Regions from separate parts of the Oceanobacillus sp. CF4.6 genome, predicted to be linked through region 2. Evidence: riboswitches for the same ligand, from Rfam matches in the RefSeq annotation. Region 2 holds a riboswitch; each other region holds the start of a gene.

Region 1 (8,016 bases), on a different contig from region 2:
GGATGGTGTTGCAACCATTTTGTACAAGCTATCTTCCGGTACTTCATCATTGATTAATTTTAATGTTGTCGCAAATTTTTCATACATATTGTTTAACATCGGCTGACGCCCTTCGGATAGCGCATATATAGCATCTCTATCGCCACCCGGTGCACGACCGACGCCAAAATCAATCCGCCCAGGAGAAAAGGCACTAAGTGTTTTGAACACCTCGGCTAGTTTTAAAGGCGAATAATGCATCATCATAATGCCACCAGTTCCGATGCGTATACTTTTTGTTTTAGCAGCCAAACGGGCAATCGTTACTTCTGGCGCTGAGCTAACATGAGTTTCTGTCCCATGGTGCTCAGCCATCCACAATCGGTGATAGCCTAACTCATCTGCCAAGATAGCCAATTCTTCTGCTTTTCTCAATGCATCTACAGCTGTATTTCCACTCGTTACAGGTGCTTGATCGAGTACACTTAATTTCATATGTAACCATCCCTTTCTTCTATTCTAATTTACTCTTTATATGCTTTTTGATCTTTCCGGATTTTTAAAACACGATTTGAATAATTCTACAACAGTCGATTTTTATGGGAATATATTCATTGTAAGGTGAATTTTTTCACTTGTCTATTCAGACCAAGCAGTGTTGTGGGGAAACTAGTACAATTGTTTAAATAGAGGAACTAAAGGAGTATTATTCTATCATTATATCTCATCAAATGATTTCATCCGATTGTAGTTATAACAAGAATTAATCTGGTAACAGTCTCCTTCCCTTACCTTGGGGTAAAATGAAAGTGGACTGTCTATAATAATAGACAGTCCACTTTGTATGTTATTTCATATCCGGTTCCGGCAGATCGTCGGACTTTCTCAACGCCCATAATGGTGTATCAAAAATGTACGGTGGAGCTGGGGGAAGTTTCGGTGCTGGTGCCAATGGAACTGGGTCCTCAACATAATTAAACGTTCCACAGCCATCCATACTTGGGCCGTGCGCCCATCTTCCAGTAGCACTTTCATTCCCCATGGAAAAGTTGAATAATGTGTAGGCTACTTCCTCCTTTTCCAATTCCCTTGGGAACGTACTCGGCACAACGATATTTTCTTTTTCTTCCAGTTCTCTGATTGCGGCATACCACTGATTTTGATGCATGGTATCTCTTGCAAGTAACCAGGAAAGCATATCTTTGACACCACGATCATTTGTCATCTCATATAGACGTGCAACTTGAAGACGTCCTTGTGATTCAGCAGTCAGATTCATTCGAAAATCTGCAAGCAGGTTTCCACTTGCAATAATATAATTTGCTGTCCAGCGATTCCCCATACTATCCGCCGGCATGGCACCTAAACCGGACACAATTGCATGTTGTGGATTCATTCCTCCTAAAATTGCTGCCACCATCGGATCCTTTGCAGCATCTTCCAATTCAATATCAGGAGCACCGTCCAAAAGTCTTGCAATCATGGTTGCAAGCATTTCCACATGGGCAAGTTCTTCTGCACCGGTATCCATCAATAAATCTTTATATTTTCCATCGCCGCGCGTGTTCCAACCCTGGAATAAATATTGCATAGCTACTGACATCTCACCCCATTGACCCCCGAGTACTTCTTGCAGTCTCCCAGCAAACACGGGATCTGGACGTTCCGGCTTTGCGTGGTATTGCAATTCTTTGACATGATAAAACAATAGAGTCACTTCCTTTAAATTAATTGCATATCTGGTAAGTCTATAGGCAATAAACCACCCTCTTTATTAGGTATTCATATAGCATCCTAAAAGTGCTTGCTTCTTTCCTTTACCTTTCCATATATGCAATATATTCAGGAGAAATATTATATTCTTCTTGCTTTTTTTAATTTTATATTGTAAGCTGAAAGTATTATTTAGAAAAATTACATAAATTAGTTTAATCTCTTATCAAGAGAGACGGAGGGACTGGCCCTTTGATGTCTCAGCAACCAAACCATGCAGGTTAAGGTGCTAATTCCAGTAGGCGTTTGTATTTCTGCCTAGAAGATAAGAAGAATGCATACATATTAGGGCCTTCTTCTTAGTTGAAGAAGGCCCTTATTTACATTTGGAGGTTGAAAAATGTCAAACAAAAGTATTGAAACAAAATTAGCTCAGTTAGGAAATAAAAGCGATGAGAAAACCGGAGCAATCAATCCACCCATTTATTTATCAACAGCTTATCAGCATAAGGGACTTGGACAATCCACTGGCTATGACTATACGCGAACAAAAAATCCTACTCGTAACATTTTGGAAGCAGGGATTGCTGAATTAGAAGCCGGTGATACAGGTTACGCCTGTAGCTCCGGGATGGCAGCTATCCAATTAGTCCTCTCCCTTTTCCGGTCTGGTGACCATTTAATTGCACCCGAGGATTTATATGGTGGAACATACCGTATGCTGGAACAATATGCAGATATCTATGATATTAAAACAACCTATGATACATTTGACGATATTGAAAAAACAGAGCAACTAATAACACCCAATACGAAGGCAATATTTATCGAAACGCCAACAAATCCATCGATGCAGGAAATCAATATCAGCCTGTATGCAACGTTGGCAAAACAACATGATCTACTATTAATTGTGGACAATACATTTTTAACGCCTTACTTGCAGCAGCCAATCAGTCTCGGTGCTGATATTGTCATTCACAGTGCCACAAAATATATTGGGGGTCACAATGATGTTTTAGCAGGGTTAGTCGTGGCTAAAGGTGAAGCGATTTGTGCAAAATTATCTCTGAATCATAACGCAAATGGTGCCGTTCTCTCCCCATTTGATTCCTGGTTGCTAATCCGGGGCTTAAAAACATTGTCCCTCCGAATGGATAGACATGAGGAAAATGCTAGAATCATTGCTGGATATCTAAAAGAACACCCCGCCGTTACAAAAGTTCTTTATCCCAACAAAGGCGGCATGCTCTCATTCTGCCTAAAAAAGAGCAAATATGTCGATCCTTTCTTATTGAAGCTACAATTGATTGTTTTTGCCGAAAGCCTTGGTGGTGTCGAAAGTTTTATTACGTATCCAACCACACAGACCCATGCAGATATGCCAGAAGACGAGCGATTAAGACGGGGCATCAGCAACGAACTACTACGTTTTTCCGTAGGTATTGAGAATGTGGAAGATTTAAAAGCGGACTTACAACAAGCACTATCAATTTTGGAATAGGAGGATGTTAAAAATGAGTCAACATAATAATCATTTAGAAACAAAATTAATTCATGGCGCACAAAGAGGAGAAACACAGACAGGGGCGGTGAATGTTCCTATCTATCTTTCTTCCACTTTCCATCAAAATAGTTTTGAAGAATTTGGACCCTTCGATTACAGCAGATCTGGAAATCCTACCCGCCAGGCGCTCGAGGAAAAAATCGCTGAACTCGAAGGCGGAACACATGGCTTGGCATTCTCTTCTGGGATGGCTGCCATCTCGTCCGCACTATTACTCTTATCTGCTGGTGACCATGTAGTAGTGACAAAAGATGTGTATGGTGGAACTTTCCGATTTGTATCAGAAGTTTTAAAACGATTTAATATCGATCATACGTTTGTGGATTTAACGGATCTTAATGAAGTGTCAAGTGCAATCAAACCGAATACAAAAGTGATCTATGCGGAGACCCCTTCCAATCCTTGTATGAACATTACTGATTTACCAGGACTTATAAAAGTTGCTAAAGCAAATAACTGTCTGACTTTTGTTGATAATACATTTATGACACCACTTTATCAGAATCCACTTGATCTTGGTGCAGATATTGTGTTGCATAGTGCAACTAAGTTCCTTTCCGGACATAGTGATGTGATTGCTGGATTGGCAGTAACAAGAAATCAAGAACTCGGCGAAAAATTAGCTTTTATCCAAAATTCATTTGGATCCATTCTTGGTGCACAGGATTCGTATCTCTTACTTCAAGGGATTAAGACACTCGGCGCTAGGTTGAATCAATCCAGTAATTCTGCCGGGCGTATTGCTGAATACTTCAATAAGCATTCCTTTATTGAAGAAGTCTATTATCCAGGTCTTCCTTCCCATCCTGGATACGAACTGCATAAAGAGCAATCGACAAGTAGCGGAGCCGTTCTTTCTTTCCGATTGCCAAATAAGGCTGCTGCCAAAGCATTTGTTGATCATGTCCGTATTCCAGTTTTTGCTGTAAGTCTTGGTGCAGTTGAATCAATTTTATCATATCCAGCTACAATGTCTCATGCTGCAATGCCTAAGGAAGAACGCGAATTGCGTGGAATCACAGATGGACTGCTTAGATTCTCTGTAGGTCTTGAGAATGTTGATGATTTAATAGCAGATTTTGCCCAAGCACTTAAAGTTGCTGAAAAAGAAGCAAGTGCTGGAGTTACCGTTTCTTAATATCGTATTAAACCCGAACTACCTAAAAAAGCCCCGACTTTCTAAGTCAGGGCTTTTCCTATTAAACTTCAGCGGCCTCAGGCAATCTTCCACCTAAATAATTTGCTATTTCCAGCATACCGTATTTTCCGCTTTTTGCTTCAGCGTCACTATTATAGTTTGTGTTTGTATTAATATCGTACGTAAAGATATTTCCGTCTTTATCCTCGATAAATTCAATTCCGGCTATTTGAATATCGTTGGCTGCAAGCATTTGCTCATATTTTTCCAAAACTGGGTGGGTGAATCCTTCTCTGATTTCGAACATATCCGGTATTGATGCTTCTTCGCCAACTGGGCAGAACATGTCATCGATTCTACATGCGTCTGCCGGACATAGTTCAAATCCCTCAGATGTGTCGACTCGAACAGCATAAACAAATTTTCCACCAACGAATTCACAACGTGTAATGAATGATTCCGGTGATTCGATATATTCCTGGATTAGAGTGATTCCGTCTACAGGCTCCTCGAAAGTTGGTCCCTCTACATAGTTCCGCAATGCTTCCAATGAATCGAAAAGCTGAACTCCAAGTCCTTTCCCTGCACGATTATGCTTTGTAATAAATTTCTTTCCTTCAAATCCTTTAGCTGCCTTTAATATTTCACCTTTACCGACTGCTGCTACCGTTTTCGGCGTTTTAATTCCATATTTCTCAAGTTCTAAATACTGCAATACTTTGCTTACTTCCAACTGAAGAGCACGACTGCCATTGATGACCGTTCTCCCATGATGTTCCAACCAAGAGAGTATTGCGCTTGTTAATTCCGGAGAGAAACGGTGGCCACGTGTATGTGATGATGCACTCATTCGGTTATAGAAAATTCCTTCCGGTGGTACAGATGTAAGGTCAACCATTCCATTTTCAAGCAGCCAATCTTCATACGGTAGTCCTAATTCTTCCAGTCTATTATTTAAATGCTCTGTCCATTCATTATTTTCGTGAATTACATATATTTTACTCAACTTTTAATCAATTAAAACCAAGTAATTCAATATATATTAGGTGATATAGTTTATAGTATAGTACTGCACCGAAAACCGTGTTTGATAAGTAATGCAGAAACTGCGCCAAAATAGCAGGGATGAATAGTTGTGGGGAAAAAGAGGTTGCTCCTGAATTTATAGATTTTGTATTTATGAAAGGCACTTTAAAACTCTAAATTCACGTCCAGCAATAACTTGTAGGCATGTATTGCCGGACGTGCTGCTAACTAATATAGAAAATATCAAATTAGCCTTCAATCAATCTAAGGTTATTCACCCGCCATTTTAGCCATTGATATTCACGTGTTTTTCTTGGGAGAAATTGACGTATATCGTCTTCATGATACCCAACCTGAAGTCTCTTTTCATCAATAATAATTGGACTTCTAAGTAATCTTGGGTAATTATGAATGATTTCAAGCAATACCTGCAACGAAAGATCATCCAAATTCAAATTAAGATCTTTATAAATCTTTGATCGGGTCGAAATAATTTCGTCTGTACCCTCGACTGTCATACGAAGAATCCCCTGGAGTTCACTTACGGTTAATGGATCTCGTAGAATATTCCGTTCTACATAAGGAATCTCATTCTTTGCAAACCATTGTCTTGCTTTCCTAGTTGATGAACATGCTGCTCCATATATTGTAGCAATCATATATCCTGCTCCTTCGTTTCATATTTTTGCACTTTAATTTTCTTTGCTTCATTTAGAATTCATTCTCGTTTGTAAAGTCCATGTTTTAATAGATTCATCTCAATATTAAAGTTTTCAATAGCCTCCTCATCGGATAATTCCTTAGAGAACTTTTCAACGAAATTGCGAAAAGCTACCGCTGTAATAATTTGCATAATATGAAATAAATCTTTGTCTTCTTTAATATTTAAACGGTCCTTATTAACCAGTTCCTTCATTTCATTTAGATGCTCCGCGCCATGAGCAGTATCGAATACATCCGTAAAGGTATTTTCAACTTTATGTGTTACATTTAACATTGCATTTTTTAAAAATTTATGTTCTTCCTCATCCGGCATTTGTACAAGAAAGTCATAGTACATTTCAATTGTCGCTTCAATAATATCTCCATTATGCTTTTTTAATAAGGATATAAAATTATTTTTTCTCTCTTTTGTCTCTTCGCTCAATAAAAAGTAATAAAGATCCTCTTTGTTTTCAAAATACTGATAAAAACTTCCTCTTGGAATTTCAGCTGATTTAATAATATTGGCAATGGATGCTTGAGATAATGGTACTCTTGCAAACTCTTTTTCAGCTGCTTCCAATAATGTTTTTCTTTTATGATCAGGAAGGTTAAAAAATGTTTGTTTCGGCAATGGTCTTCCTCCAACCTCTCATGAAGTGACATGATGTCATATATTTATAATTATATAATAAGAGACGCCGTGTCACTTGTCAAAGAATATGATGACATTGTGTCACTTCACTATATTTACCTTAGCATTTAATTGTGGGATAAATATGGGAAACCATAAAAAAAATAATGAATTACCTAAACAGGAAAGTAGCTAAAGAATAGAATCGGCCAATACGTTTATTGCATAAAAAGAAATTAAACAGACATTTAATAACTCCTAGCAATTCTGTAAATCAAATTGTAAAAAGGAGACATCGCAATTTACTTTTGCGATGTCTCCTCGGTTTCTAATAGGGGTTATGTTCACTCGTAATCTTTGCTAATAACCTTGCTTCAACCTTGCTTCGCTACAATTTCTATAATTTCGTCCTCAATCACTTTCCCGGCATCTTCATCGAGCAGATTATTTACCATGAGAGAAATAATCAACTTTTCTCCACTTTTTGTTTCCATGTACCCTGATAACGTGCTCACACCTTCGATGGTTCCTGTCTTCGCTTTTACTGTAAGACCTTTCATCCGATCCCTTAGTGTGCCGCCAACCATTCGATCTTCTGCTCCGGCGATTGGGAGTGCATGCAAAAATACTGGAAACCAGTCGCTTTTTTGCACTTCATATAAGAGATGTGAAATTTCATTAGCCGGAATCAAATTGCTATGGGATATTCCGGATCCGTCTTTGATTATGATACTTTTCATTTTCATACCAAATTGGGTCATTTCGTTTTTCAATACGTCTAGTCCTTTTTCCCAGCTCCCCTCCCCATGCCTTTTTTTACCCATTTCCTTAACCAAAATTTCACCGATCCCATTATTGCTTAACTTCATGAATGGAACCATCAACTCAGCAAGCGGCTTTGTACTGTATGATAAAAGTAATTTTGCATGTTCTGAAGCCTGACCTTGTTTTATGAACCCATTCCACGTAATGCCCTGCTTTTCTAAAGATTGTTCAAATAGCTTCATGGCATATTCAGTTGCTCCCCATATTGCCATCCATTCCTTTACTGGTTCTGAGTGAACGGAAATGTTGCCTTTAATTGTTATTAGGTTACCTCCATGTTCACGTTCGATAACCAGCTCGTCCTTAACATTTTCATTGATCGTTACAGCTTCGTTTCGGATTGTTATGTAATCGGTGCTAGGCAATATAGTAAGCGATGGCTTTTCTCCAACCTTTGCAGGACACACTTCGATCATGACAGAACCTGTATCA
Region 2 (8,016 bases):
CACGCTTGAACCATGCTCTCATCACGGTAGAACAGGTCCATGTGCTGTAGCAATCGCAGAAGCAGGTATTAAAAAGGTGATTATTGCCACCCTGGATCCAAATCCAATTGTAGCCGGTAATGGAGTTAATATATTACAAGATGCAGGTATCGAGGTCGTTACCGGGGTACTGGAAAATGAATCCCAAAAAATGAATGAAGTATTTAATAAACATATTGTGACAAAGAAGCCGTTTATTACATTAAAATCAGGAATTACATTAGACGGAAAAGTTGCAACCCATACTTCTAACAGCAAATGGATTACATCAGAGGAAGCAAGACAGGATGTTCATCAATTAAGAAATGAAAACATGGCAATTCTTGTTGGAATAAATACAGTATTAAAAGATGATCCAGCATTAACGACCCGAATTCCGAATGGTCGAAATCCTATTCGCATCATTATGGATTCCAAGTTAAGAATTCCTTTAGAATCACAGGTTATTACTGATACCCAAGCAGAAACAATAATCTTTACTTGTAAAGACTATGATAAAGAAAAAAGAAAGGCACTGGAAGCTCGGAACATAACTGTATTGGAAACTAGCGGGACCCTACATACAGATCCGGTTGATGTGGTCACACAGCTAGGGGAAAAAGGCATTTCCTCCCTGTTAATCGAAGGTGGCGGGAATATAAATGCTTCGTTCCTCAAAAATAAACTGATTGACAAAGTAGTCCTTTATTTTGCACCGAAATTAATTGGCGGGAAAGACGCACCTACGTTTCTTGAAGGTGCAGGTATTGACTTGATGAAAGATGCCATTGATTTGGAACATACAGATATAAGCCGGATTGGACCAGACTTCAAGTTTGTCGGTTATCCGAGCTATCATAATTAATACGATACCTGAGGGGTTATTTATGAAATTTGGATTTGATATTGATGACACACTAATTAATTTGAGAGAACATGCATTTCATATTTATAATGAAAAATTAAAGAAAGCGATCGACATCGAAGTTTTTAGCAATATAAAGCGGGTCGAGATACATGAAGCTTTTGGTATGTCAGATGAACAAGGGAATGAAATGTGGAACAGCTCCCTGGAAGAAATCTATTATACATCCTGTCCTCCTTTCCCTGGTGCGGTTGAAACTTTACAAGCACTTGAGAAAGAAGGGCATGAGATTTACTATATTACAGCACGCCCCAAAGAACATGGAGAAAGATCAAAAGAGTGGTTAAAAGAACAAGGATTCCCGGTACAGGATAACCACTTTTTCTACGGTATGAAGGACGAAGAAAAGATATATACCATACAAAAATTGAAGCTTGATTACTATGTGGATGATAAACCCGCTGTTCTCCAAACGCTTCTAGCGGGCTCAACCAAATTATATGTGAAAGACCAAGCTTATAATCGGCACTTACAAAACATTCCAAGGATTGAAGGCTGGTCGGACTTTTTAAAGGATATAACAGAGTAAACATTGATAGAAAAGATATTCCGGATTTCTCAACGGTATATCTTTTTTTCATGACTTTTTTTAAGGTTGAACTACGAATACTCATCCCAAAATAAATTGGAACTCCGCAGTCCTAGACAATTATCAAAGTCCCTTTTCCATTAACCGACACGTTTCATAATTACACCTCAAACTTCCCAGGTTTTTACAGACACTTCCAAAATATCACTATTGTGATATATTGCATATTCCAATTGAAAGCAATTTCATGTATACTCCTAGTAGGAGTTTTATCATTTTCCAGGAAGGTGTGAATTATATTGCCAATACCAACTGATCATTTAAAACCAATTCGCTTATCAGCAAAAGAAAACGCATACAACCAAATTCAGCAGTGGATTATAGATGGAACGTTACTTCCAGGAGAGAAATTAAACGATACCGAACTTGCCAATGCATTAGGTGTCAGCAGAACACCCATCCGTGAATCCTTGCAGTTACTGGAGTCTCAAGGGTTTGTAAAAATGTACCCAGGAAAAGCTACACAAGTAACAGAAGTAGAGAAGGAATCTATTAAACAACTTCTGCCTCCACTAGCAGCATTACAATCATTATCAGCAGAATTAGCCATTCCTAAATTAAATGAAGAGACTTTGAAACAACTAAAGCAAACAAATGAACGGTTTGCCGATGCCATCCAATCAGAAAATTATTATTCTGCTTTAAAAATTGATGAACAATTTCATAAAATAATAGTCGCTACAGCAAATAATCCATACATAGACAGCATCTTAGAAGCTTTACAGGCACATGTAAGAAGGCAATTTTATCACAATTCCATTGTACTGACTGAAAAGTCGGTTGATGAACACTGGGAAATTATCGAACTGATGAAAAACGGTGAATCAACAACCCTTTCATCCGTTATGAAAGAAAACTGGCTACGTAATATTACGATGTTCTAAAGGCAATTGTCGAACAGTCATTCGCCTGAGATAAAGAAAACTTTTTGGGAGCGTATTGAATTGATATTGATGTAGATTACGGCGATAACGATCAGTCCATCACAGTTTAAACTCTGGAATTGCGACGGGCTTACCCTTCCCGAAAACTTTATAGAGTAAAAAAAACTATACTTTCTAATATAATGAACTCAACTTTCGAAATGGATAAATTATCCTTGATAGAATTAGGAAGGCTCGTGATAAACTGCTCAAGTTAACTTTGGATGAACTGTTTGCACTAATCAGTTCCGGATACATCGAGATTCCAAAGCTCTTTTTTTCATCGCATTTTCTATAAACTGCGAAGTAACTGCTTATCCCGCCGTCCGGGATCGCTCTGGGCGGATGCTTTCCGCGGGCACGGCCTCAGCCCCGAAGAGAAAACCACTCTTCTGGTCTTCGGACACGTGCTGTTCCCGCAGGAGTCACCGCCCGCCGCTCACCCGGACTGGTGAAGCTCGGTGATTTGAATTTTATAAATCACTAATGCAGTTATCAGTTTGTAAGCTTAAAACCAACTCTGGGGAAATATACTTCGCTTTCCGCGGGCGGCTGGTGAGCCCTCCTCGTGCTTCGCACTGCGGGGTCTCACCGATGCCTTTCCTCCCGCTGGAGTCTTCGTATATTTCCCCAGAGCGGTCGCCGAAGTAACTTATCCTAGTTCGTATTTTATCTCAACTCTGCGATGATTAAAAAGCAATAAACATTACGTAAACAGCCTTATTTTTACCAAGTTTAGCAAGGAGAGATGATTAGTAGAAACATCCTAAGTTTACCCCAGTTACCTATTTGAACCTATTTTATTGCTGCGAAAGTTCAGTAATGAAAAAACCTGTTTTCCTCTGTATAAGAGGTTTTTCGTTCATGTGCTTTTTTATGCTTCCTGAGCACTACTTACTTTCTGCAATTTTGAGGCTAGTCCTGTAATTAAGATTACAATTAATGCCGGCAGCAACCAGCCAAGGCCCTGATCATAGAATGGAAGGACCTGTTCATAGAAGGACACTACTGGTTTCATCCAGCTAAAGTAATCTATACCAAGTGAATCACATAATGCTTTCAAACCATCAAAAATACTAATCAAGAATGTAACTGCAGTGGTTGCAACATAAACAACTCTCGCATGATTAAACAACGGAGAAATAAATGTAAGCAACATGAGTACGATTGCTAATGGATATAGGAACATTAATACCGGTATCGAATAAGTAATAATATTTGCCAATCCAAAGTTTGCAATTACAAACGTTAATGTGGAGAAAAACACAACTAACACTTTATAGCTTATTTTTGGAAATAGTGTATGGAAATATTCAGCATTTGCTGTAATTAACCCGATTGCTGTTGTTAAACAGGCCAATGTTATGACAATAGCCATCATGATTGATCCAAACATTCCAAAGTAATGGGATGCCGCACCACTCAGTACCGGGCCACCTGTATCAAATAAACCTAGAACACTAGTACTTGTTGCTCCTAGGTAAGCAATACCAACATAAATAATTCCAAGAAGTGAAATTGCAATAACTCCTGACTTAGCTGTTGCCCTAAGAATTTCTCCTTTAGAAGTAACCCCCAGCGACCGTATGACATTTATAACGATAATACCAAATACAAGGGAAGCCAATGCATCCATCGTATTATATCCTTCTAGGAATCCGCCCATAAATGCTCCACTTTGATATGCTTCTTGTGGTGCCTGAATCGAACCCATTGGATTAAATAATGCAACCAGCAAGAGAACTACAAGCAATACTACAAGGAATGGTGCCAATAATTTACCTACGTTATCAACGATTTTCGCTGGAAATAAGGAGAATAAAAGAGCAATGGCAAAAAAGATAATGGTAAAAATAAGCAATACCGTTTGTTGTGACCCCTCACTCACAAATGGAGCGATCCCTACTTCGAACGCTACTGTTCCAGTCCTAGGAGCAGCGAAGAACGGTCCAATTGTCAGATAAAGCAATGCAGTGAAAAAGATGCCATATATCGGATGCACCCTGCTTGCAAGCTCCTGCAAGTTTCGACTGCCTGAGAAGCCCATTGCCAAAATCCCAAGTAATGGAAGTCCTACACCAGTAATTAAAAACCCAAATGCCGCTGGCCATAAATTGGTTCCTGCGTTTTGACCTAATTGAGCAGGGAAAATTAAATTGCCCGCTCCAAAGAATAATGCAAATAACATAAATCCGATTGCCATATAAGAAGAAAAAGGTAGCTTGTCCTTCATAAGTTGTTCCCCCTTGTTGTAAGCTCAAATACTTTATTAAATTTTCAAAATATTTAGCGAGCTGTGTATAATGTCTCAATGAAGATATCATACTACCTTTTTCAACAAAATGCAATATATCGCAGGAAATTTATGTGACAATTTTCGTAAATTAAACAAAGCATTTCTGTTGGATATTAATTTAATAATATGTTCTACTATAAACATAAGTTATATAAGGATATAATATTTAGATAATTATTTGAACTAATTGTAAATGAGGTGTTTTATAATGGAAATTTCGAATCGTTTAACTAAACTACCTTCCCAATTCTTTGCAACCTTAGTAAAAAAAGTTGCTGTAGCAGTTTCTGAAGGACGGGATGTGATTAATCTTGGCCAGGGAAATCCGGATCAACCAACTCCGAAGCATATTGTCCAGGCATTGCAAAAAGCGGTTGAAAATCCAGATACACATAAATATTCACCATTCAGAGGCACCGATGAATTCAAGCAAGCAGCAGCTGATTTTTATAAAAGGGAATACAATGTAGATCTTGATCCCGACTCAGAGATTGCTGTTTTATTTGGTACAAAAATCGGTTTAGTTGAATTACCCTTGGCCTTAATGAATGAGGGTGACCTGTTTCTACTTCCCGACCCCGGTTATCCTGATTATTTGTCTGGTGCAGGTATAGCAAATGTCACCTATGATACGATGCCTTTACATAGTGAGCATGGATTTTTGCCTGACTATAAAGAACTAACGGATAAACAGAAAGAAAAGGCGAAACTACTTTACTTAAACTACCCGAATAATCCAACCGGAGCGACAGCATCTCTTGCATTTTTTGATGAAACTGTTCAATTGGCAAAGTGTAATAATATAGGTATTGTTCATGATTTTGCCTATGGCGCCATTGGATTTGATGGTGATAAACCAGTCAGTTTCATGCAGGCAGAGGGTGCAAAGGAAGTTGGAATTGAGCTGTATACATTATCAAAAACCTATAATATGGCTGGATGGCGCGTAGGTTTTGCTGTAGGTAATGCAAAAATGATTGAAGCGATCAATCTTTTACAGGATCACTTATTTGTAAGTATCTTCCCAGCCCTTCAACATGCAGCTGCAACTGCTTTGTCTAGTAGTCAGGAATGTGTCGATGAACTGGTTAACTTATATGAAGGTAGACGGAACACATTAATTAATGAATGTAATCGGATCGGGTGGAAAGTAAACGCACCAAAAGGATCCTTCTTTGCCTGGCTCCCCATACCGGAGGGATTTCAAAGCGAGGAATTTGCAGACTATCTGTTGGCAAAAGCAGATGTCGCGGTTGCAGCTGGAAATGGTTTTGGAACGTTTGGAGAGGGATATGTACGAATTGGCTTACTTGTCGATGAAGGGCGCATCATAGAAGCCATCTCCAGAATTGAGAAGCTAAATATATTTAAGCCATAACCTTTTGATTATAAGGATGTGTTAATGGATTATCCTTTTTTCAAAATAAGTATTGACGAAATGATTGATATAATGTAACTTTATTTAATAACTCGAAACAAATAAATAAATCTCTTATCAAGAGTAGCTGAGGGACTGGCCCGTTGAAGCTCGGCAACCTTTATTGTTATACATAGAAAGGTGCTAAATCCAGCAAAACATGACGTTTTGGAAGATGAGAGAGGAACGTGAATTTATAATTTACTAGCCTCTCCTTTTATAATGAGAGGCTTTTTTTAATTCAAGGGTAAGGAATACTAAAATAGAGGTTTTCATCATGATGCCAGCCTCTTTTGAAAGGAATGTTACATACATGATTAAACTAGACAACATCACGAAAGTATTTCCTTCTAAAAATGGAGCTGTCAAAGCACTAAATGACGTTAACCTTCATGTGAAGAAGGGTGAAATTCACGGTGTAATTGGTTATAGTGGAGCAGGTAAAAGTACCTTAATTCGTTGTGTTAATTTACTTGAGAAACCAACCAGTGGCACTGTTTCCATAAACGGAGTAGAAATGACCTCTATGTCCCAGGAAAAATTACGAAAAACGCGGCAAAAAATTGGTATGATTTTTCAACACTTTAATCTGCTGAAAACGGCCACGGTTTATGATAATATCGCAATTCCACTTAAGCTTCTTGGCTATGACAAAAAAGAGGTTGAGACCCGTGTAGATAAATATTTGGGTATTGTTGACTTATTAGAAAAAAAACATACGTATCCTTCTCAATTATCAGGAGGACAAAAACAACGTGTTGCGATTGCAAGAGCATTATCACAGGAACCACAAATCTTACTCAGTGACGAAGCAACAAGTGCACTTGATCCAGAAACAACCAATTCCATTCTCGATTTACTTTTAAAAATTAACGAAGAGCTTGGAATAACTATACTACTCATCACTCACGAAATGAATGTAATTCAAAAAATCTGTGATTATGTATATGTGATAGAAAATGGGGATTTGATTGAACAAGGAACAGCAATTAATCTATTTACCAACCCCAGAGAAAAAACGACAAAGAAATTTTTAAATACAATCTCACAACGGAAATTATCTGATAGCTTAATAGAGCAGCTTAAATTAAACGGTACGGTTACAAGATTGACATTTATCGGCGAAAATACCGGACAACCCCTGCTTGCTCAAGTGAGCCATCGATTTAAAGTAGAACCAAATATATTAACAGCCAATATTATGGAATTGAAAAATGGAATTGTTGGAAACCTGGTCATACATCTAGTTGGAGAATCTCAAGAAGTTGCAAATGCCTTGAAATTTTTAGATGATAACGGTGTTTCTACAGAAGAATTGGAGGGGAAAACAAATGAATGAGTTTATTGAAGAGTGGTTTCCCATCATATCGGAAGCAGTAGTAGAGACATTTCAAATGGTCCTTATTTCCCTCTTTTTTGCCATTCTGATTGGAGTACCTTTAGCTATATTATTAATTCTAACCAGACCTGGACAATCATTGGAAAATAAATGGATTTATCAAATATTGAATTTATTTATTAATGTTATTCGATCTGTTCCATTCATTATTTTGCTGTTTTTTATTCTGCCATTTACAAAACTGCTTGTCGGAACATCTATTGGCGTGAAAGGTGTTATCGTACCTTTGGTTATCAATGCCGCCCCATATATTGCGAGGTTAATTGAATCTGCATTACTCGATGTGGATAACGGTGTAATTGAAGCCTATAAAGCAATGGGAATCAAAACTAGACAAATTATCTGGAATGTTATGTTAAGAGAAGCAAGACCAGCTATTATTTTGGGGCTGACAATTGCCACGGTCAGCTTAATTGGGGCTACAGCAATGGCAGGACTTGTTGGTGCTG
Region 3 (8,016 bases), on a different contig from region 2:
CATATCTGTAACGGCAACATATATTTCCTGTTCTTTTGGATTAACGGTAACCCATTCAGGCATAGGAAGATATTTATCCATATATTCCATGATTTTCTGATTCGGGAGCTCGAGTAACCCCACCGAGATGGATCGTTGTTTTAAAATCAGGTCGCCATTCTCCTGGACCAAGGGTTCAAAATGAACGGATAGCGGAACAGTTGTTGAAAATACTGGAAGCTCACCAATCAGATGTACATCATCTTCCAAGGAGATTCTGTAATGATGTCTTGTATCTCCTAGTAACTTTTCAATATAGGCATTGACTAGACTGTTCAGATTTTGTTTCGATGTCCGTATAACAAATTCAGAGCTATCCTGTTCCATTTGTTCTTCCGTAACTGGTATTTCGTTTTGTGATACAGGCCAGAAAATGAGTGCAAGCAGCAGTATAATGATAAAAATATTAAAGGCAAGTAAGCTATAAAAAAGCTTTTTCCATTTATTCTTCATCTTCAAACGCTGTATTCTTTCTTTCATAGCGTTCATCCTTATCTAATCGTAATATATTCAAGCACCCGTTCGGCAATCCGATAATATCCTTCATAGTTTGGATGGAAATTATCATCAGCAAATAGGGCTGTCTCTGGTTCTGTATCTGTAGCAGAAAATAAATCTTCGGTAGGTATAAAAGTTGTGTTTTCATAGTCGCTCACAACATTATTTCCGGTAGTGTTCCAAGTTTCGACGATTAAATCCAGTTCTTTTATATCCTGAAAATATTGTTTGAATGGGTTATAAAACCCAAGCAGGTATATTTTAGTATCCGGGTTTAATCTGCGAATTTCATCAAATATTTCACGGAGTCTTTTCTCATAATTATCCAGTTCAAAAACAAAATCCTCCATTACCAGATTGGTGAAGTTTTCTTTAGCTACTTGCATAATATCATTGGCACCAATGGTAATTAATACGATATCAGAATCTTTAATAGAACTCGCGATTTCATCATCTTCCAAACGCATTAATAGGTGATCTGTCCGGTTTCCACGCTTTCCGAAGCTATCAATTTGAGCAATTTGCTTTTTGCCATTTATCGTCCGATCCAAAATCCCCACATACCCGTTTTGTTCTGTTTCGTCACCAACACCTTGTGTGAGGGAATCGCCGATAGCAACAATATGAGTCTCCTTGTTTGTAAAGAAGTCCACCGTGCTTTGTACTGTTTCAGCTATAATCTGTGGAAATGTCCGTTGTTCTGTTTCTTCCGATTCAGCCTCATTCGTTTCCTCTTCTTCTTCGGATGCTATCTGTTCTTCCAACTGTGACTCTTTTTCCGCTTCTTCGGATTTCATAAAAGGCTCAGAGACTTTCGAATCTGATTGATTTATAAAATAAATAATGGCCGTACCAACAATAACGAATACGAAAATAATAAATATACTTTTTTTCTTCATGTCATCACACCTAAGCAGTTATCTGTTATATCTTATGTAAATGAATGCTATTCTAATCATATACCCTAGGGAAGCAAATACCAATCTATGAAATTTTTCGATCGGTTTTCCAACTCTAATAATACCTTTATAAACATCCCTTTGATAGTGTAATCATTAAAATAAAAAGTTAAACTTTTGAACTAAAAAAATCACCTTCATTGAAGAAGGCGATTTTTTGTTATGGTGTTAAAGAACATTCCCTAAGTTATGGATTTGTAAACCAGTCTTCATCAAACGGTTATTGTCGCCCTCGATGAATTACTACGGATGGCCAAAGCTTCTTCTGCAGGATTTTTACCTGTAATCACGATTATTCCCGCAGCTTGGGCATGTTCTAATGTTTCTTGATTGTTTGTATGCTCGGCAAAGATAATTTTCCCTTCTTTATTAATTAGTTGCTCAATAATAGTGGAAGGGAGTTCCTTACTGTTTACCCATAATGCATCAATGGGAGAGGGGTACGCTGTTAATTTCTCATACGCTTCCTCCGAACCTTCTCCAATTTGGATAACCTTGAATCCTTGTTTTTCCAAAGTGATTCTGGAAGCATGATCAATATCGATGCTTGCAATCACCTTTTGACGCAATCCGTTACTACGGTCAAATGGTGATGAAAGGAGCCATTTAATTGCTTCATCATCCTCTGACACGTTCGTTAAACCTGTTTGTCCCGTTGCATTGCCGATTGCCTGATCCAAATCTGCAAGTATGTCCTCAACAGCTTCGAGCCCAATGGATAGACGAACAAGCTCTTCCGTTACACCGCTTTTTTTCAATTCCTCAGCACTTAACTGTTGATGTGTTGTTGAGGCAGGGTGGATAATTAATGATTTTGCGTCTCCAACATTGGCAACATGTGACCATAGCTTTACACTGTCAATCAACTTTCTGCCGGCATCACGACCACCTTTAATACCGAAAGTTATAATGGAACCATAGCCGAATTTGAAATATTTCTGTGCAAGCTTATGAGAAGGATGTTCTGTCAGGCCAGGGAAACTAATCCATTCCACTGCAGGATGTTCCTGTAAATATTGTGCAACCTTTTGTGCATTCTCTGTATGTCTTTCAATACGCAAGTGAAGCGTTTCGAGACCTTGTAAAAGTAGAAATGCATTTTGTGGACTTAGGCAAGCTCCAATATCACGTAATAATTGAACACGTAATTTTGTAATAAAAGCAGCTGGACCAAGATCTTTATATTTTAATCCATTATAGCTCTCATCAGGCTCTGTAAATCCTGGGAAACGTCCACTATCCCAATTGAATCTTCCGCCGTCTACCACAATGCCGCCAATCGTTGTCCCATGTCCACCAATCCATTTTGTTGCAGAATGAACAACAATATCAGCGCCCCACGTAATTGGTTTCGTAATATATGGTGTGGCAAAGGTATTATCAATAATTAAAGGAATGCCGTGTGCATGGGCAATATCTGCAACCTTTTCTACATCAAATACATAAAGACTTGGATTCGTTATAATTTCTCCGAAAACAGCTTTTGTTTTATCAGTTATTGCTGCTTCAATTTCATCTAGATTGGTTCCATCAACAAATTTGACGTTTATTCCGTAACGTGGAAGTGTCGTTGCAAATAGATTGTATGTACCGCCATATAGATTACTATCTGCGATAATTTCATCACCAGAGCCTGCAATATTCAAGATTGCCAGCGTAATTGCCGCCATTCCTGATGAAGTTGCTACAGCGCCTATGCCATCTTCGAGTAGGGCTACTCGTTGTTCAAATGCATCTACTGTCGGATTCATTATTCTTGAATAAATATTCCCCGACTCAGCCAAACCAAATAAATTTTGTGCATGTTCCGTGTCACGGAATACATAAGAAGTAGTTTGATAGATTGGAACTGCCCGTGAACCTGTTGTTGGATCTGGCTGCTGGCCACCGTGAAGTAATACGGTTTCTGAATTTTGAACATGAAATTTTGTCATAAGTAATTCCTCCCATTTAATTCGTTTTCTTCATATCTTGAGGAAGAGGATAAGCAAAAAGCCCTCTTCCTAAGAAGAGGGCGTATGTACGAATCAGTCCTCCTCTTATCTTCCAGATCAATCGATGACCTGTAGGATTTAGCACCTTTAACAACAGACAAGTCTGCTCTATGGTTGCCGGGTTTCACAGGGCCTATTCCCTCCACCACTCTCAATAAGAGATTGCTTTATTAAATTAATGTGATTATATAATGTATTCGAATAATTGTCAATAAGGTTTCTGAAAAATTAATATTTAAATCACTTAATTCCTTTTTACCATCGCATTTTCTATAAACTACGAAGTAACTGCCATTTGCGATAGACCTTTAGCTAATAATGGAAGCAAGTTTCTTCGGCTACCGCTCTGGGAAATACACTGCGCTTTTCGCGGGCGGCTGGTGAGCCAACTTGCGCTAAAGCGCTGCGTTGTCTCACCTATGCCTCTGCTCCCGCAGAAGTCTCCGTGTATTTCCCAGAGCTGATTAGATGTTTACAAACTATTAACTGCATTAGTGATTGCTATAAAAATCTCATAAAACAGCTTCACCAGTCCGGGTGAGCGGCGGGCGGTGACTCCTGCGGGAAAAGCACGTGTCCGAAGACCCCGCAGCGGTGGTTTTCCCGCGAGGAGGCTGAGGCCGTGCCCGCGGAAAGCATCCGCCCAGAGCGATCTCGGACGGTAGCAATAGCGCATGTCTGTTAATATAACCTAAAGTTAAGTCGCATTTTATTTCAACTCTGCGATGATTAAAAGGCTTTAAACAATAACCAAGGTTACCAAAGTGGTTATTAAAGATATTCTAGTTTATCCCAGTTAACTGTTGGAATTTACACAAGCTATTCCGATTCGGTCTGTCTCTTTGGTCTTTTGTAGACAGAGAACATATAGATGAACAGTGCAGTCCATATAAGAATAAATGTAATTAAATGAGCCGTGGTGAACGTTTCATTGTAGAGAAATACACCTAAAATAAGCATCATCGTTGGTGTAATGTACTGCAGGAAACCTACCATAGCTAAAGGAATCTGTTTGGCTCCACTTGAAAAGAGTAATAAAGGAACAGCTGTTGCGATTCCAGCTCCAATTAAATATAGATTTGTAGCGGTAATAAATGGCTGAATCGTAAAGGAATTTACTGGAATCATCCATAAATAAATAAGGGCAACTGGTGCAACAATCATTGTTTCAATCGTTAAACCATACAAAGCACCAATATCCACCGTTTTTTTCAACAAGCCATATAATGCGAACGATGTGGCCAGCATCAGAGATACCCATGGGAAAACACCATAGCTGAAAGTAAGATAAAGCACACCAGTTGCAGCAAGGATAAAAGAAATGACCTGTCCTTTTGAGACGGACTCCTTTAAGATTATTATTCCAAGTAAAATACTGATTAAAGGATTAATATAATAGCCCAGACTTGCCTGTAGTACATGGCCACTGACAACGGCCCAAATAAATAAAAACCAATTCATACTGATGACGATGGAAGCTGCAGTAATACCCAATAACTTTTTTCTATCCTTCATAATTGCACGGCATTCCTGAATGAATGGCAGCCATTTTCCTAATGAAATAACGAGCAGAAGCATAAAAGCACATGACCACACAATGCGATACGCTAGAATTTGGCCAGCAGGAACATATTCGAGCTGTTTCCAGTACATTGTAAGAAAACCCCATAGGAGATATGCACTAAATGTATATAGAATCCCTAGCTTTGTCTGACGACTATCCATCTTTTTTCTCCTTTTTAAATGAGACTATGATAATAGTAGATTGAAAAAATGAATAAAGCAATAACTAGGCTTGGAGACTAATAAAGAAAACGCTTTCAAATAATTGCGATTTCCTTTATGATAGTAGTAAAGGCTATTAATTGTAAATGTATGTGAAGGGAGTCATTTCATGAAAAAGAAACAGGACCATTTTGAAACTGCTGTCATTCATGAGGGCTATGATTCAAAAACGATGCTTGGAAGTCTCACTCCACCAATTTTTCAAACTTCTACCTACACCTTTGAAAATGCAGAACAAGGAGAACGTCGCTTCGCTGGTGAAGAAGGGGGATATATTTACTCCCGACTTGGTAACCCGACTGTTCGTGTCCTTGAAGATCGGATAGCAGCATTGGAAAACGGTGAAAAAGGTCTTGCTTTTGGGTCAGGCATGGCGGCGGTCTCAGCTGTACTAATTGCATTGACAAAGGCAAATGATCACATTGTATGTTCTTCTGGATTGTACGGATGTACATTTGGACTATTAACGATGATGGAAGAAAAATACAATATCATTACGGATTACACAGATATGAAAACAAAAGCTGGACTCCGAGCGGCCATTAAACCTGAAACTGCTGTGATTTATGTGGAGACACCAATTAATCCGACGATGAGGCTCATCGATTTACAGATGGTAGCTGAAGTTGCAGGCGAATATCAGATACCTGTAGTCGTTGATAATACGTTTTCTACCCCATATTTACAACGCCCACTAGACCTTGGTTGTGATGTCGTTATTCATAGTGCAACGAAATATATCGGAGGACACGGGGACGTTATTGCCGGTTTGGCGGTAGGAAAAGAATCATTTATCGATTTAGTTGCATGCACAACACAAAAGGATATTGGTGGTGTGATATCCCCATTTGATGCCTGGCTTTTGCTTCGAGGTCTCAAAACATTGCCAGTTAGACTTGATCGTCATTGTGATAATGCAGAAAAAATCGTGGAAAAACTAAAGGATCATCAAAAGGTGGCGTATGTTTATTATCCAGGTGACGAAAAGAACCCTGATATTTCTATCACGGAAAAGCAGATGAAACGCGGGGGAGGGGTTATCTCCTTTGAAATCAAAGGAGATAAAAAAGCGGCACAGCAAGTACTGAACCATTTAACCTTCTTAAAGATTGCGGTGAGTCTTGGAGATACAGAATCATTAATTGAGCACCCTGCCACAATGACCCATGCAGTAATTCCCGCTGGAACCCGTCAAGGAATGGGAATAACTGATCAATTGCTTCGACTCTCTGTCGGTCTGGAAGCATGGCAGGATATTTGGTCTGACTTGGAGCAGGCTTTAAATAAAATATAAAAGGGTATACCTATACACGTCTGAACCAGTAAAAACTGGAGTAGGCGTGTTTTATTTTTGCATCGATTATAAGTCGGGAAAAGCTGCGGAAATGAAAGGCATTAACGTTGTCAATTTGTCTTAATTATCTTGGAATAAATTTCTATGCTATATTATAATGTAGAAGATTACATATACTCTAGAGAGAGGAGGGGGGCTATCAGTCATGGAGATACTATCTTTTTTATTAGGACTTATCATTTTTTTAAATATAGCATTAGGGGCTTCTATTGTATTTTTGGAAAGAAAAGATCCCACTTCTTCATGGGCTTGGCTAATGGTCCTTCTATTTATACCAATTGCAGGATTTCTCCTTTATTTGGTCTTTGGCAAACCAATAAGCAAACGGCGGATTTTTACGTGGGATAAAAGAAGTAGAATGGGTGTCAAAACAACTGTTCAAGCACAACTAAGATTAATTGAAGAAAAGGAACATATCTTTAATAACCAGAAATTAGCACCATACGGAGATTTGGTATATCTGCATTTACGGAATGATGATGCCATCTTTTCGCAAAATAATCATGTCGATATTCTTACCGATGGAGAAGAAAAGTTTAATGCATTAATTCTGGATCTACAAAAAGCGACCAACCATATTCATATACAATATTATATTATACGCAGTGATGGGCTTGGCGAACGCCTGGCTGAAGTGCTAATCAAAAAGGCGAACGAAGGTGTAGATGTTCGTTTATTGTATGATGCCATGGGTTCACGCTCATTAAAAAAAAGCTATATAAAACGTTTGAAAAATGCTGGTGTCATGGTGGAAGCCTTTTTCCCTTCAAAGTTTATTTTCAATCTCAAGATTAATTTTAGAAATCACAGGAAATTGACGATTGTTGATGGAAAGGTCGGCTATATCGGTGGATTCAATGTTGGTGACGAATATCTTGGTAAAAACAAGAAGTTTGGCTACTGGCGGGACACACATTTACGGCTGACAGGAGATGCTGTGCAAAACATGCAGACGCGTTTCATTCTTGATTGGAATCAGGCCTCCCACGAGAAAGTTCATTATGATGAGCATTTTTACAATACAAGTCCCAGTGGTGATATTGGTGTACAAATTGTTTCCAGTGGTCCGGATTCGGAATGGGAACAAATTAAGAATGGCTATATTAAAATGATTATGGCCGCAAAGGAATATGTGTATATTCAAACTCCCTATTTCATCCCTGATGAGAGTCTTCGTGATGCATTACGGATAGCAGTATTATCGGGAGTAGATGTAAAAATCATGATCCCGAATAAACCCGATCATCCCTTTGTCTATTGGGCAACACTTTCTAATAGTGGCGACCTTTTAAATGCTGGAGCAGAAATATTTATTTATCAAAATGGATTCCTTCATGCGAAAACAATTATCGTAGATGGAAAAATTGCATCGGTAGGTACTGCAAAT
Region 4 (8,016 bases), on a different contig from region 2:
AGGAAAAGCAAGGCAGTGGATACGAAGGCTGTTATTAAAGGTGCACCGTGGAACATTGTATTTTTCTCCATCGGAATGTATGTCGTTGTTTTCGGACTGCGTAATGCCGGATTGACGGATGTACTGGCGGGCATTATTCAGACTGCAGCGGAACAAGGTTTATTCGTTGCTACTGTGTCGATGGGATTCATTGCAGCTATCCTTTCATCGGTAATGAATAATATGCCTACTGTGATGATTGATGCGATCGCAATAGCTGAAACAGATACAACCGGAGTTATTCGGGAAGCATTAATATATGCTAATGTTATCGGCTCTGATTTAGGACCAAAAATAACACCGATTGGTTCACTTGCAACGTTATTATGGCTCCATGTTCTATCGAAAAAGGGAGTTAAAATATCATGGGGGACCTATTTTAAAACAGGAATTATTTTAACGGTACCCATTTTATTTATTACATTAATTGGGCTGTACTTAACATTACTAATTTTTTAATGGAGGTTACAGAATGAATAAAAAAACAATCTATTTTCTATGTACTGGCAATTCATGCAGAAGCCAAATGGCAGAAGGTTGGGCAAAAAAGTACCTTGGTGATGAATGGTCCGTTAGAAGTGCTGGAATTGAAGCACACGGTTTGAACCCTAATGCGGTTAAAGCGATGAATGAAGCCGGGGTGGATATATCGAATCAAAAATCAGAGAAAATCGACACGGAATTTTTAGATCATGCTACCTTGGCTGTGACTCTCTGTGGGGATGCAGCAGACCGCTGTCCAATGACGCCTCCTCAAGTAAAACGGGAACATTGGGGTTTTGATGATCCGGCAAAAGCAGAGGGAACTGAAGAAGAAGTTTGGAAAGTTTTCCAACGCGTACGCGATGAAATAGGAGATCGAATTAAACGTTTTGCAGAGACAGGTGAGTAAATCTTTAATGCTCAACATGAATAAAACACCTCACTTCGACAAAACTAGGGATAGTAAGGTAGGAGGAGGCATTCGTAAATGAGCAATAAAGAGAAGAAGCACAACAATCAGTTTAAAGAAAATGAAAACACCGGTGAGCAACGTAATGGCCGAAAAAGTCAGTATAAGAACCATAACTCTGAGAATGGCGAAGCACCGAATGAGTATATTACAGATAAAAAATAAAAAAAGTGTGGATCATAATAGATCCGCACTTTTTACATTTTAATGATTCAATTGGGCATTTATGCTTTTATTCTTACCATCCAGGTACGACGGAACCCTCGAAGTTTTCGTCAATAAACTGCTTCACTTCATCACTTTGGTAGAGATCGATAAATTGCTGAACAACTTCATCATCTTTCGTTTCTTCTCGTACAGCAATCAGGTTCACAAATTGAGAATCCTGTTCGATGAAGATAGAGTCTTCTCCTGGAAGAAGCCCAGCTTCAAGTGCAAAGTTAGAATTAATTGCAGCTGCATCAACTTCCCCAAGTTGTCTAGGTATTTGAGCAGGATCAAGTTCAATAAATTCAAAGTTATTTGGATTCTCTACAATGTCATTGATACTAGCATTAACACCTAAGCCTTCTTCAATTGTAATTAAACCAGCTTGTTCGAAAAGTAAGAGTGCACGTCCGCCATTAGTTGGGTCATTCGGAAGTCCAATACGTGCACCATCTTCCAATTCTTTAAGGTCTGTTACTTCTTCTGAATACATTCCCATTGGAAAAGTTACTGTATCGGCTACTTTAATTAGTTCTAGACCACGTTCTTCGTTCATATGATCAAAAAATGGCTCTGTCTGGAAGCTATTTATATCAATTTCACCTTCAGATAATGCTACATTCGGCATAACATAGTCACTGAATACTACAGGTTCAATGGTTATTCCTTCTTCAGAAGCTAGTTCTGCAACCTTTTCCAGTATCTCTTCATGTGGTCCTGCGGTTACACCAACAGTTAGTTTATCATCCTCTAGCAGACCCTCTACTTCATCCGATCCACCACATGCTGCCAATAATCCTATAAGTAAAACAACAAATCCTAAAAATAGTCCTTTTTTCATCATCATCCCTCTTTCTGTTAGTATGCTTTTTGATAGGTTAGCTTTTCTACGGTATGAAATGCTGCTAAGACAGTATCTTCTGTAATTTCAATGTCCATAAAATGAATGGATTCCTCTGGTAGTAATACTTTTTTGGTGATTCTTCCTAAAAGTTCTTCGTCTTCAGCATCGATGGTTAAACTCTTCAAATTTACTGGGAATCCCCATTCATCATAATAATTTAGCAGTTTTTTTAAATCACTCTCTTTTCCTTCTAAAGCCAGTTGAATGAGAATTCCATAAGAAACGATTTCACCATGAAGGAAACGTTTCACTTCATCTGCCTCCGTTAATCCATTATGAATGGAATGAGCACCAGCAATTCTTCCTGCTTTGCCGCCAAATCCTCCAACCATACCTCCTGTCAGTATGATGGTTTCGATAACACGGATCAATTCGTCGTTTACTTGTTCCTCTTTGACGGAATCTAATGCTGCTTTTCCATCCTTTAAAAGAATATCACGACAAATTTTAGCAGTAAATTGGGAGACTTGCAGCCAAATCGGCAGTTCCACACCTTTATAAAAGGAATTTACAAGAGCATCCGCTTCGTAATACTTAGCTAGTGTGTCGCCGATACCTGCTTTTAAATATTTCAGCGGCGCTTTGGCAATAATCGCTGGTTCAACGAGTACGAGTGTATTTGCTACAGGAAATTCTGTATAATGTGAATGCTTCCCATCTTCATGGTAAAATACACTCAATGGTGTCCATGCGGCACAGGTCGCTGCAATCGTTGGAATTAATATGGATTTTATACCAGCTCGGGCAGCAGACGCCTTTGAAATATCAAGTACAGTGCCACCACCGATTCCAATAACTGCTTCTACATGTTCATTATCATACTTTCCTGCCAGGTCTATTGTTTTTTGTATGGTGCAATGCCCCTTGATGAAAGTGATATGATTCGGATCGATCGTATGAAATTCGTCTGGCAGATAAGGCTTTGCTGCCCGCCATGATTTTTCGCCTGTAACAATATGCACTTTTCTAACATTCAGTTCAGAAAGAAGACTGTTCAGTTCGTTTAGAACCTGTTCCCCAATTCGATAATGACCCGGTGATCCTTTCACCGTAGCAATTGACATGTGTATCACTCCTTTGATGTTAGGGAAACTAAAAAATGCCACTCGGGTAAGAGAGGCATTTGCGTTTTATAATAGCAGTCCCCTCTTATTTACCAAAATACAGACGTATTTTGCAGGAATTAGCACCTTTATCGGAAAAAGAATTCCCAGAAAGGTTGCCGGGTTTCATCGGGCCAGTCCCTCCACCACTCTCAATAAGAGTTATGTTATAAAGTTGTTTCTACATCGTAATATTAATCTTTTTAAAAGTCAATCATTTTTTATGAACAAACGGAATTTCCAATAAATTAAATTACGGGAATTGCATTTCTGGCTGTATTATAGTGGAATAAGCAAGACTATGATAAAATAAGCAAAAAATTACAAATTAAAAAGAATTAGGTGTAATCATAAATGATACGGAAATCTAACAAGAAAGAGAATACATTCCAAGTCTTGCAGTTCAGTGCAATAGGAGGGATGAATGCCCTTATTGATATCGGTACGTTGAACTTGCTGCTGTTTTTTTGGTATGCAGATAATAATGAAATCCTTCTATTATTTAATACAATTGCTTATACGTTAGCGGTCACGAATAGTTATCTGTTCAATGCCAATCTGACATTCAGGAAGAAAGCGAGTAAAAACAAGAAAGAATTAATCTTTTTTTGCATACAGGCATTCGTCAGTCTCGGAATCAGCAATCTCGTGTTTATCGGTGGTATCGCTTTACTAGGGCTTTTCTCAATACCGGTATTTGTGCAAAATAACATTGCCAAAGGTGCTGCAATGTTTCTTTCTTCAACGGCGAGCTTTTTCTTTATGCGCTATTTTGTTTTCCGTCGTAACGTATCGAAGCGGATTAAATAATTTTACCCATTCTTGATTTTAATGAATAATTGATGTATATTTTTTGTATAGTTATTATATAGTTATTATAAATGGGGTATTAAAATGTATAACATCAAAGCAGTTTCAAAAATATTGGACATGCCTACAGTTACAATTCGTTCCTGGGAGACACGCTATCATGCAATTACACCAGAACGAACAGCCTCCGGACATCGTGAGTACACAGAAGAAAATATAACCGATTTAAAATGGGTAAAAAAGCAGGTTCAGGATAATGGAATGAAGGTAAGTCAGGCTGTTAAACAGCTGCATTCCTTAAAAGAGGAACAAATTTCTGTTTCTTCTCCAATGTCTGTGTCGGAAGAAGGAAATTATCAAGCGCAGATAGAGGAATTGTATTATGCGGTTCTCCATCTCGATACAGCAAAATGCCATGTTTTACTTGATCTATGTTTTTCTCAATTCCACTACCGGACAGTTTTTCATTCCATTATTGTACCGTTAATGTATAAGGTAGGGAAAGCGTGGGAAGAGGGGAAGATTCACGTTGCACAAGAACATATGATAACCAATCTTGTGCTACAGCGATTTATGAATTTCTTTCGTATATTCGAGACTGCATCAACCCTTCCAAAAGTGATGGCAATCTGCCCGCAAGGTGAGCAGCACCAAATTGGCCTTCTACTGTTTACTTTATTCTTAAATGAAAAAGGGTATCCAGTGACATATATTGGTGCTGATACACCATTGGAGGGACTTGAAGGGCTAATAAAGGAAAAAGATATTGATATTATAGCGATCTCAACATCCCGTAAGAAAGATGAAACGATCATTCAGAAATATATAGATGTCCTTTCTGTGAACATTCCTGAATTAAAGTTTATTGTAGGAGGGTTAGGGGTAGAGGGAGTTAAAATTGGAGATCGCCAATGGAATATAGATAGTTCCTACGACAGTTGGTCGCAGATTATGACAGAAGTAAATAAAAAATAGAGAATCTGTAAAGGGTTTTCAACACCTTGCAGATTCTTTTTTATTTAGAAACTCAACGATCACATCGTGAAAGTAATAAAAAACTGTTTATACTTATTTTTATTGCAATTGTTAGGAATACAAAAGCAAATGTATCTACACTACATTTGGAATCAATGATGATGAATTCATTATGCCAAATATAATAGAAGGAGGAAGCTTTTCAAAATGAAGGAGAGGTTATTGCAGATGACTCACTGATAGAAGAAGGATTTGAAATTGGAAGCAGATGAAGCTGTTGGATAAAGTAAAACAGGATAATTTAAATGAGAATGAACTTCATAACCTCTACCACTCATTGGGAATCAATGAACTATTAAACAATTTCCCGAGTGATTTATCTGGTGGGGAGCGTCAACGTGTAGCCATCGCTAAAGCGTTGTACAGCAATCCAAGTATTATACTTGCCGATGAACCAACAGCATCCTTGGATTCTGATCGCGCCTTTGAAGTAATGGAAATGTTGAAGGAAGTAACCGTTCAAAATAATAAAACAACAATTATCGTTACACATGATACCCGTCTAATAGATTATTGTGATAAAGTTTATAAAATTACGGACGGTGAATTGGAGTTACAAACAATTAAAAGAGAATCATCAACGAATTAACATGAATGGAAAAAACCGGTCAAACGCCCGTTTTTTGCGTTATATGGCCACAAAAACGCGACTATATCCCTATAACTTTACAAAACATTTACATAAGGAACATACTTCCTTAATATTTCTCTACTATACTATCAATTGAGGGCAAAACAACAAGCCCAAAAATAGAACATAATCAGGGGAGGACAATTTAACATGAAATTCAAAAAGTACCTAATGTTTCTACTCGTTGCAGCTTTAGCAGTAGTGCTTGTAGCTTGTGGTGGGTCAGAAGAAGAAAATACGGAGGATACAGGATCTGAAGAAGCAGCTTCAGAAGACACAGCTTCAGAAGATACAGCATCAGAAGATACAGAAGAAACGGATAGTGAATCAACTGAGTTAGACGGTAGCGTAGTAATTGACGGTTCTGGTACAGTTTATCCTTTAATGGCTAGACTTGCTGAAGAATATATGATCAACGAACAACCAGGTGTTTCTGTAGAAGTAAGCCGCGCTGGAACAAGTGCTGGTTTTGAAAAATTCCTTATGGAAGATGGAACAGATTTTAACGATGCCTCTCGTCAAATTAAAGAAGAAGAACAAGCTAAAGCAGATGAACTTGGTATAGAAGTAATGGAACTTAAAGTTGCATTGGATGGTTTAACAATCGTTACAAGCCCTGAAAATGACTGGGCAACTGAATTGACTGAGCAACAGGTTAAAGACATTTTCCTTGGTGAATATACAAACTGGTCTGATATTAATCCAGAGTGGCCGGAAGAACAAATCCAAACTTACGGTCCAAATGAAAACCATGGTACGTATGAATTCTTCTATGAAAATATTCTTGAAGAACAAGATCTAGTTGAAGGAATTGATTTACAACAAGAATATTCTACACTTGTAACACTTGTATCTGAAGATACAAACGCAATCGGATTCTTTGGATTTGGATACTATGATAGCAACCAGGACAAAATTAATGCAGTAAGTGTTGACTTTGGTGACGGTCCAGTTGCACCATCACTAGATACAATTGCTGAAGATGGTGACTATGCTGGTTTCACTCGTCCAGTATTCACTTACTTGAACACGAACAACGCTACAGAAAAAGCCCAAGTACTTGATTATGCTTTATATGTAATGAATAGTACAAACGAATTTGCTGGTGAAACTGGATTTGCTCCAATCCCAGATGAAGAAGCACAAGCACTTGTTGAAGAGTTGGAAGGTCTTAAATAATAACTTGTATAAAAATTGAAAATGAAGTCCAATAAGATGAGAGCCGGTAGTTTTGCTCTCATCTTATTGTGACTTTTAAGCTCTGGAAGGGGTGCTCCGTAAAATGGCAACAAACAGCGATTTGAACAAAAAAAACGCTGTTAATGTCAGAGAAATGATTGCAGAGAAGAAAAAAAAGAGGAATTTTTCCAATGTGACGGAAAAATTAATTCCTACCATATTAATTATCATTGCATCTATTTCTGTTCTGACAACAGTAGGAATTATTTATACTTTATTAGCTGAGTCAATTGAATTCTTTAAAATTGTCCCGATTTGGGAATTCTTTACGGGAACTGTACTCAAACCATTGAGTCAAAATCCTGAATTTGGTGTTTTGCCTTTGATAACAGGAACCGTTATTTCATCAATTATAGCGATGCTTGTGGCAGGACCTATTGGATTAATGTCTGCAATTTATTTAAGTGAATATGCTTCAGAAAAAGTAAGAAGAACGCTTAAACCATTATTGGAAATACTTGCTGGAATACCTACAATTGTTTACGGATTTTTTGCGTTTACGTTTGTGACACCAGTCATTAGATCAATTTTCCCGGCTGTTGAAGCAACTAATATATTAAGCCCTGGTCTTGTTATGGGGGTTATGATTATTCCAATGATTGCATCCCTTTCCGAAGATGCTATGACTGCTGTACCAAATACCATGCGTGAGGGCGCACTGGCACTGGGAGCAACAAAATTGGAAACAACACTCAAGGTTGTAATTCCTGCAGCATTATCCGGAATTATTTCCTCATTTGTGCTTGGAATTTCACGAGCAATCGGTGAAACAATGATTGTTACTATTGCAAGTGGAAGCTCCAAAAACTTTACTTTCGACATAACTCAATCTATGCAGACTATGACTGCATATATTGTTGAAGTCTCTGGTGGGGAAGCGCCTGCTGGATCGACGATATATTACAGCTTGTATGCTGTAGCAATGACACTTTTTGTCTTTACATTAATAATGAATTTACTTGCAAGATATGTCTCTCGTAAATTTAGGGAGGAATATTAAAATGAAATATGTAGATGATGCACAAGTACAAAAGCGTATGTCTTCCCGAGTAACTATAAATAATGTATTAAAGCAATTATTTTTAGCAGCAACGCT

The links. A riboswitch is a leader RNA that binds a small molecule or an ion and turns the genes downstream of it on or off. The one in region 2 is predicted to bind S-adenosylmethionine.
Region 1: linked by a shared signal. The riboswitch ahead of ACHABU_RS09815 (methionine biosynthesis PLP-dependent protein) and the one ahead of ACHABU_RS19695 (methionine ABC transporter ATP-binding protein) in region 2 are both predicted to bind S-adenosylmethionine.
Region 3: linked by a shared signal. The riboswitch ahead of ACHABU_RS07915 (PLP-dependent aspartate aminotransferase family protein) and the one ahead of ACHABU_RS19695 (methionine ABC transporter ATP-binding protein) in region 2 are both predicted to bind S-adenosylmethionine.
Region 4: linked by a shared signal. The riboswitch ahead of ACHABU_RS12210 (iron-containing alcohol dehydrogenase family protein) and the one ahead of ACHABU_RS19695 (methionine ABC transporter ATP-binding protein) in region 2 are both predicted to bind S-adenosylmethionine.

The regions. Positions count from the first base shown of each region.
Region 1 is NZ_JBIMEX010000005.1:82,297-90,312, forward strand. It holds gene ACHABU_RS09805 (LLM class flavin-dependent oxidoreductase) at 1-474, opposite strand, end outside; gene ACHABU_RS09810 (manganese catalase family protein) at 827-1,687, opposite strand; SAM riboswitch class I at 1,913-2,024, shown strand; gene ACHABU_RS09815 (methionine biosynthesis PLP-dependent protein) at 2,093-3,196, shown strand; gene metC (cystathionine beta-lyase) at 3,210-4,397, shown strand; gene ACHABU_RS09825 (ATP-grasp domain-containing protein) at 4,459-5,403, opposite strand; gene ACHABU_RS09830 (Spx/MgsR family RNA polymerase-binding regulatory protein) at 5,672-6,082, opposite strand; gene ACHABU_RS09835 (TetR/AcrR family transcriptional regulator) at 6,142-6,759, opposite strand; gene dacB (D-alanyl-D-alanine carboxypeptidase/D-alanyl-D-alanine endopeptidase) at 7,134-8,016, opposite strand, start outside.
Region 2 is NZ_JBIMEX010000018.1:38,695-46,710, reverse strand. It holds gene ribD (bifunctional diaminohydroxyphosphoribosylaminopyrimidine deaminase/5-amino-6-(5-phosphoribosylamino)uracil reductase RibD) at 1-883, shown strand, start outside; gene ACHABU_RS19715 (5' nucleotidase, NT5C type) at 906-1,472, shown strand; gene ACHABU_RS19710 (GntR family transcriptional regulator) at 1,772-2,416, shown strand; gene brnQ (branched-chain amino acid transport system II carrier protein) at 3,330-4,688, opposite strand; gene ACHABU_RS19700 (pyridoxal phosphate-dependent aminotransferase) at 4,960-6,129, shown strand; SAM riboswitch class I at 6,241-6,350, shown strand; gene ACHABU_RS19695 (methionine ABC transporter ATP-binding protein) at 6,482-7,507, shown strand; gene ACHABU_RS19690 (methionine ABC transporter permease) at 7,500-8,016, shown strand, end outside.
Region 3 is NZ_JBIMEX010000003.1:215,083-223,098, reverse strand. It holds gene ACHABU_RS07925 (YpmS family protein) at 1-519, opposite strand, end outside; gene ACHABU_RS07920 (SGNH/GDSL hydrolase family protein) at 531-1,436, opposite strand; gene ACHABU_RS07915 (PLP-dependent aspartate aminotransferase family protein) at 1,709-3,430, opposite strand; SAM riboswitch class I at 3,533-3,651, opposite strand; gene rarD (EamA family transporter RarD) at 4,310-5,215, opposite strand; gene megL (methionine gamma-lyase) at 5,385-6,569, shown strand; gene cls (cardiolipin synthase) at 6,775-8,016, shown strand, end outside.
Region 4 is NZ_JBIMEX010000007.1:84,306-92,321, reverse strand. It holds gene ACHABU_RS12230 (arsenic transporter) at 1-498, shown strand, start outside; gene arsC (arsenate reductase (thioredoxin)) at 512-931, shown strand; gene ACHABU_RS12220 (hypothetical protein) at 1,010-1,156, shown strand; gene ACHABU_RS12215 (MetQ/NlpA family ABC transporter substrate-binding protein) at 1,230-2,039, opposite strand; gene ACHABU_RS12210 (iron-containing alcohol dehydrogenase family protein) at 2,057-3,166, opposite strand; SAM riboswitch class I at 3,249-3,367, opposite strand; gene ACHABU_RS12205 (GtrA family protein) at 3,560-4,015, shown strand; gene ACHABU_RS12200 (MerR family transcriptional regulator) at 4,100-4,990, shown strand; gene ACHABU_RS12195 (ATP-binding cassette domain-containing protein) at 5,268-5,639, shown strand; gene ACHABU_RS12190 (PstS family phosphate ABC transporter substrate-binding protein) at 5,832-6,860, shown strand; gene pstC (phosphate ABC transporter permease subunit PstC) at 6,964-7,920, shown strand; gene pstA (phosphate ABC transporter permease PstA) at 7,922-8,016, shown strand, end outside.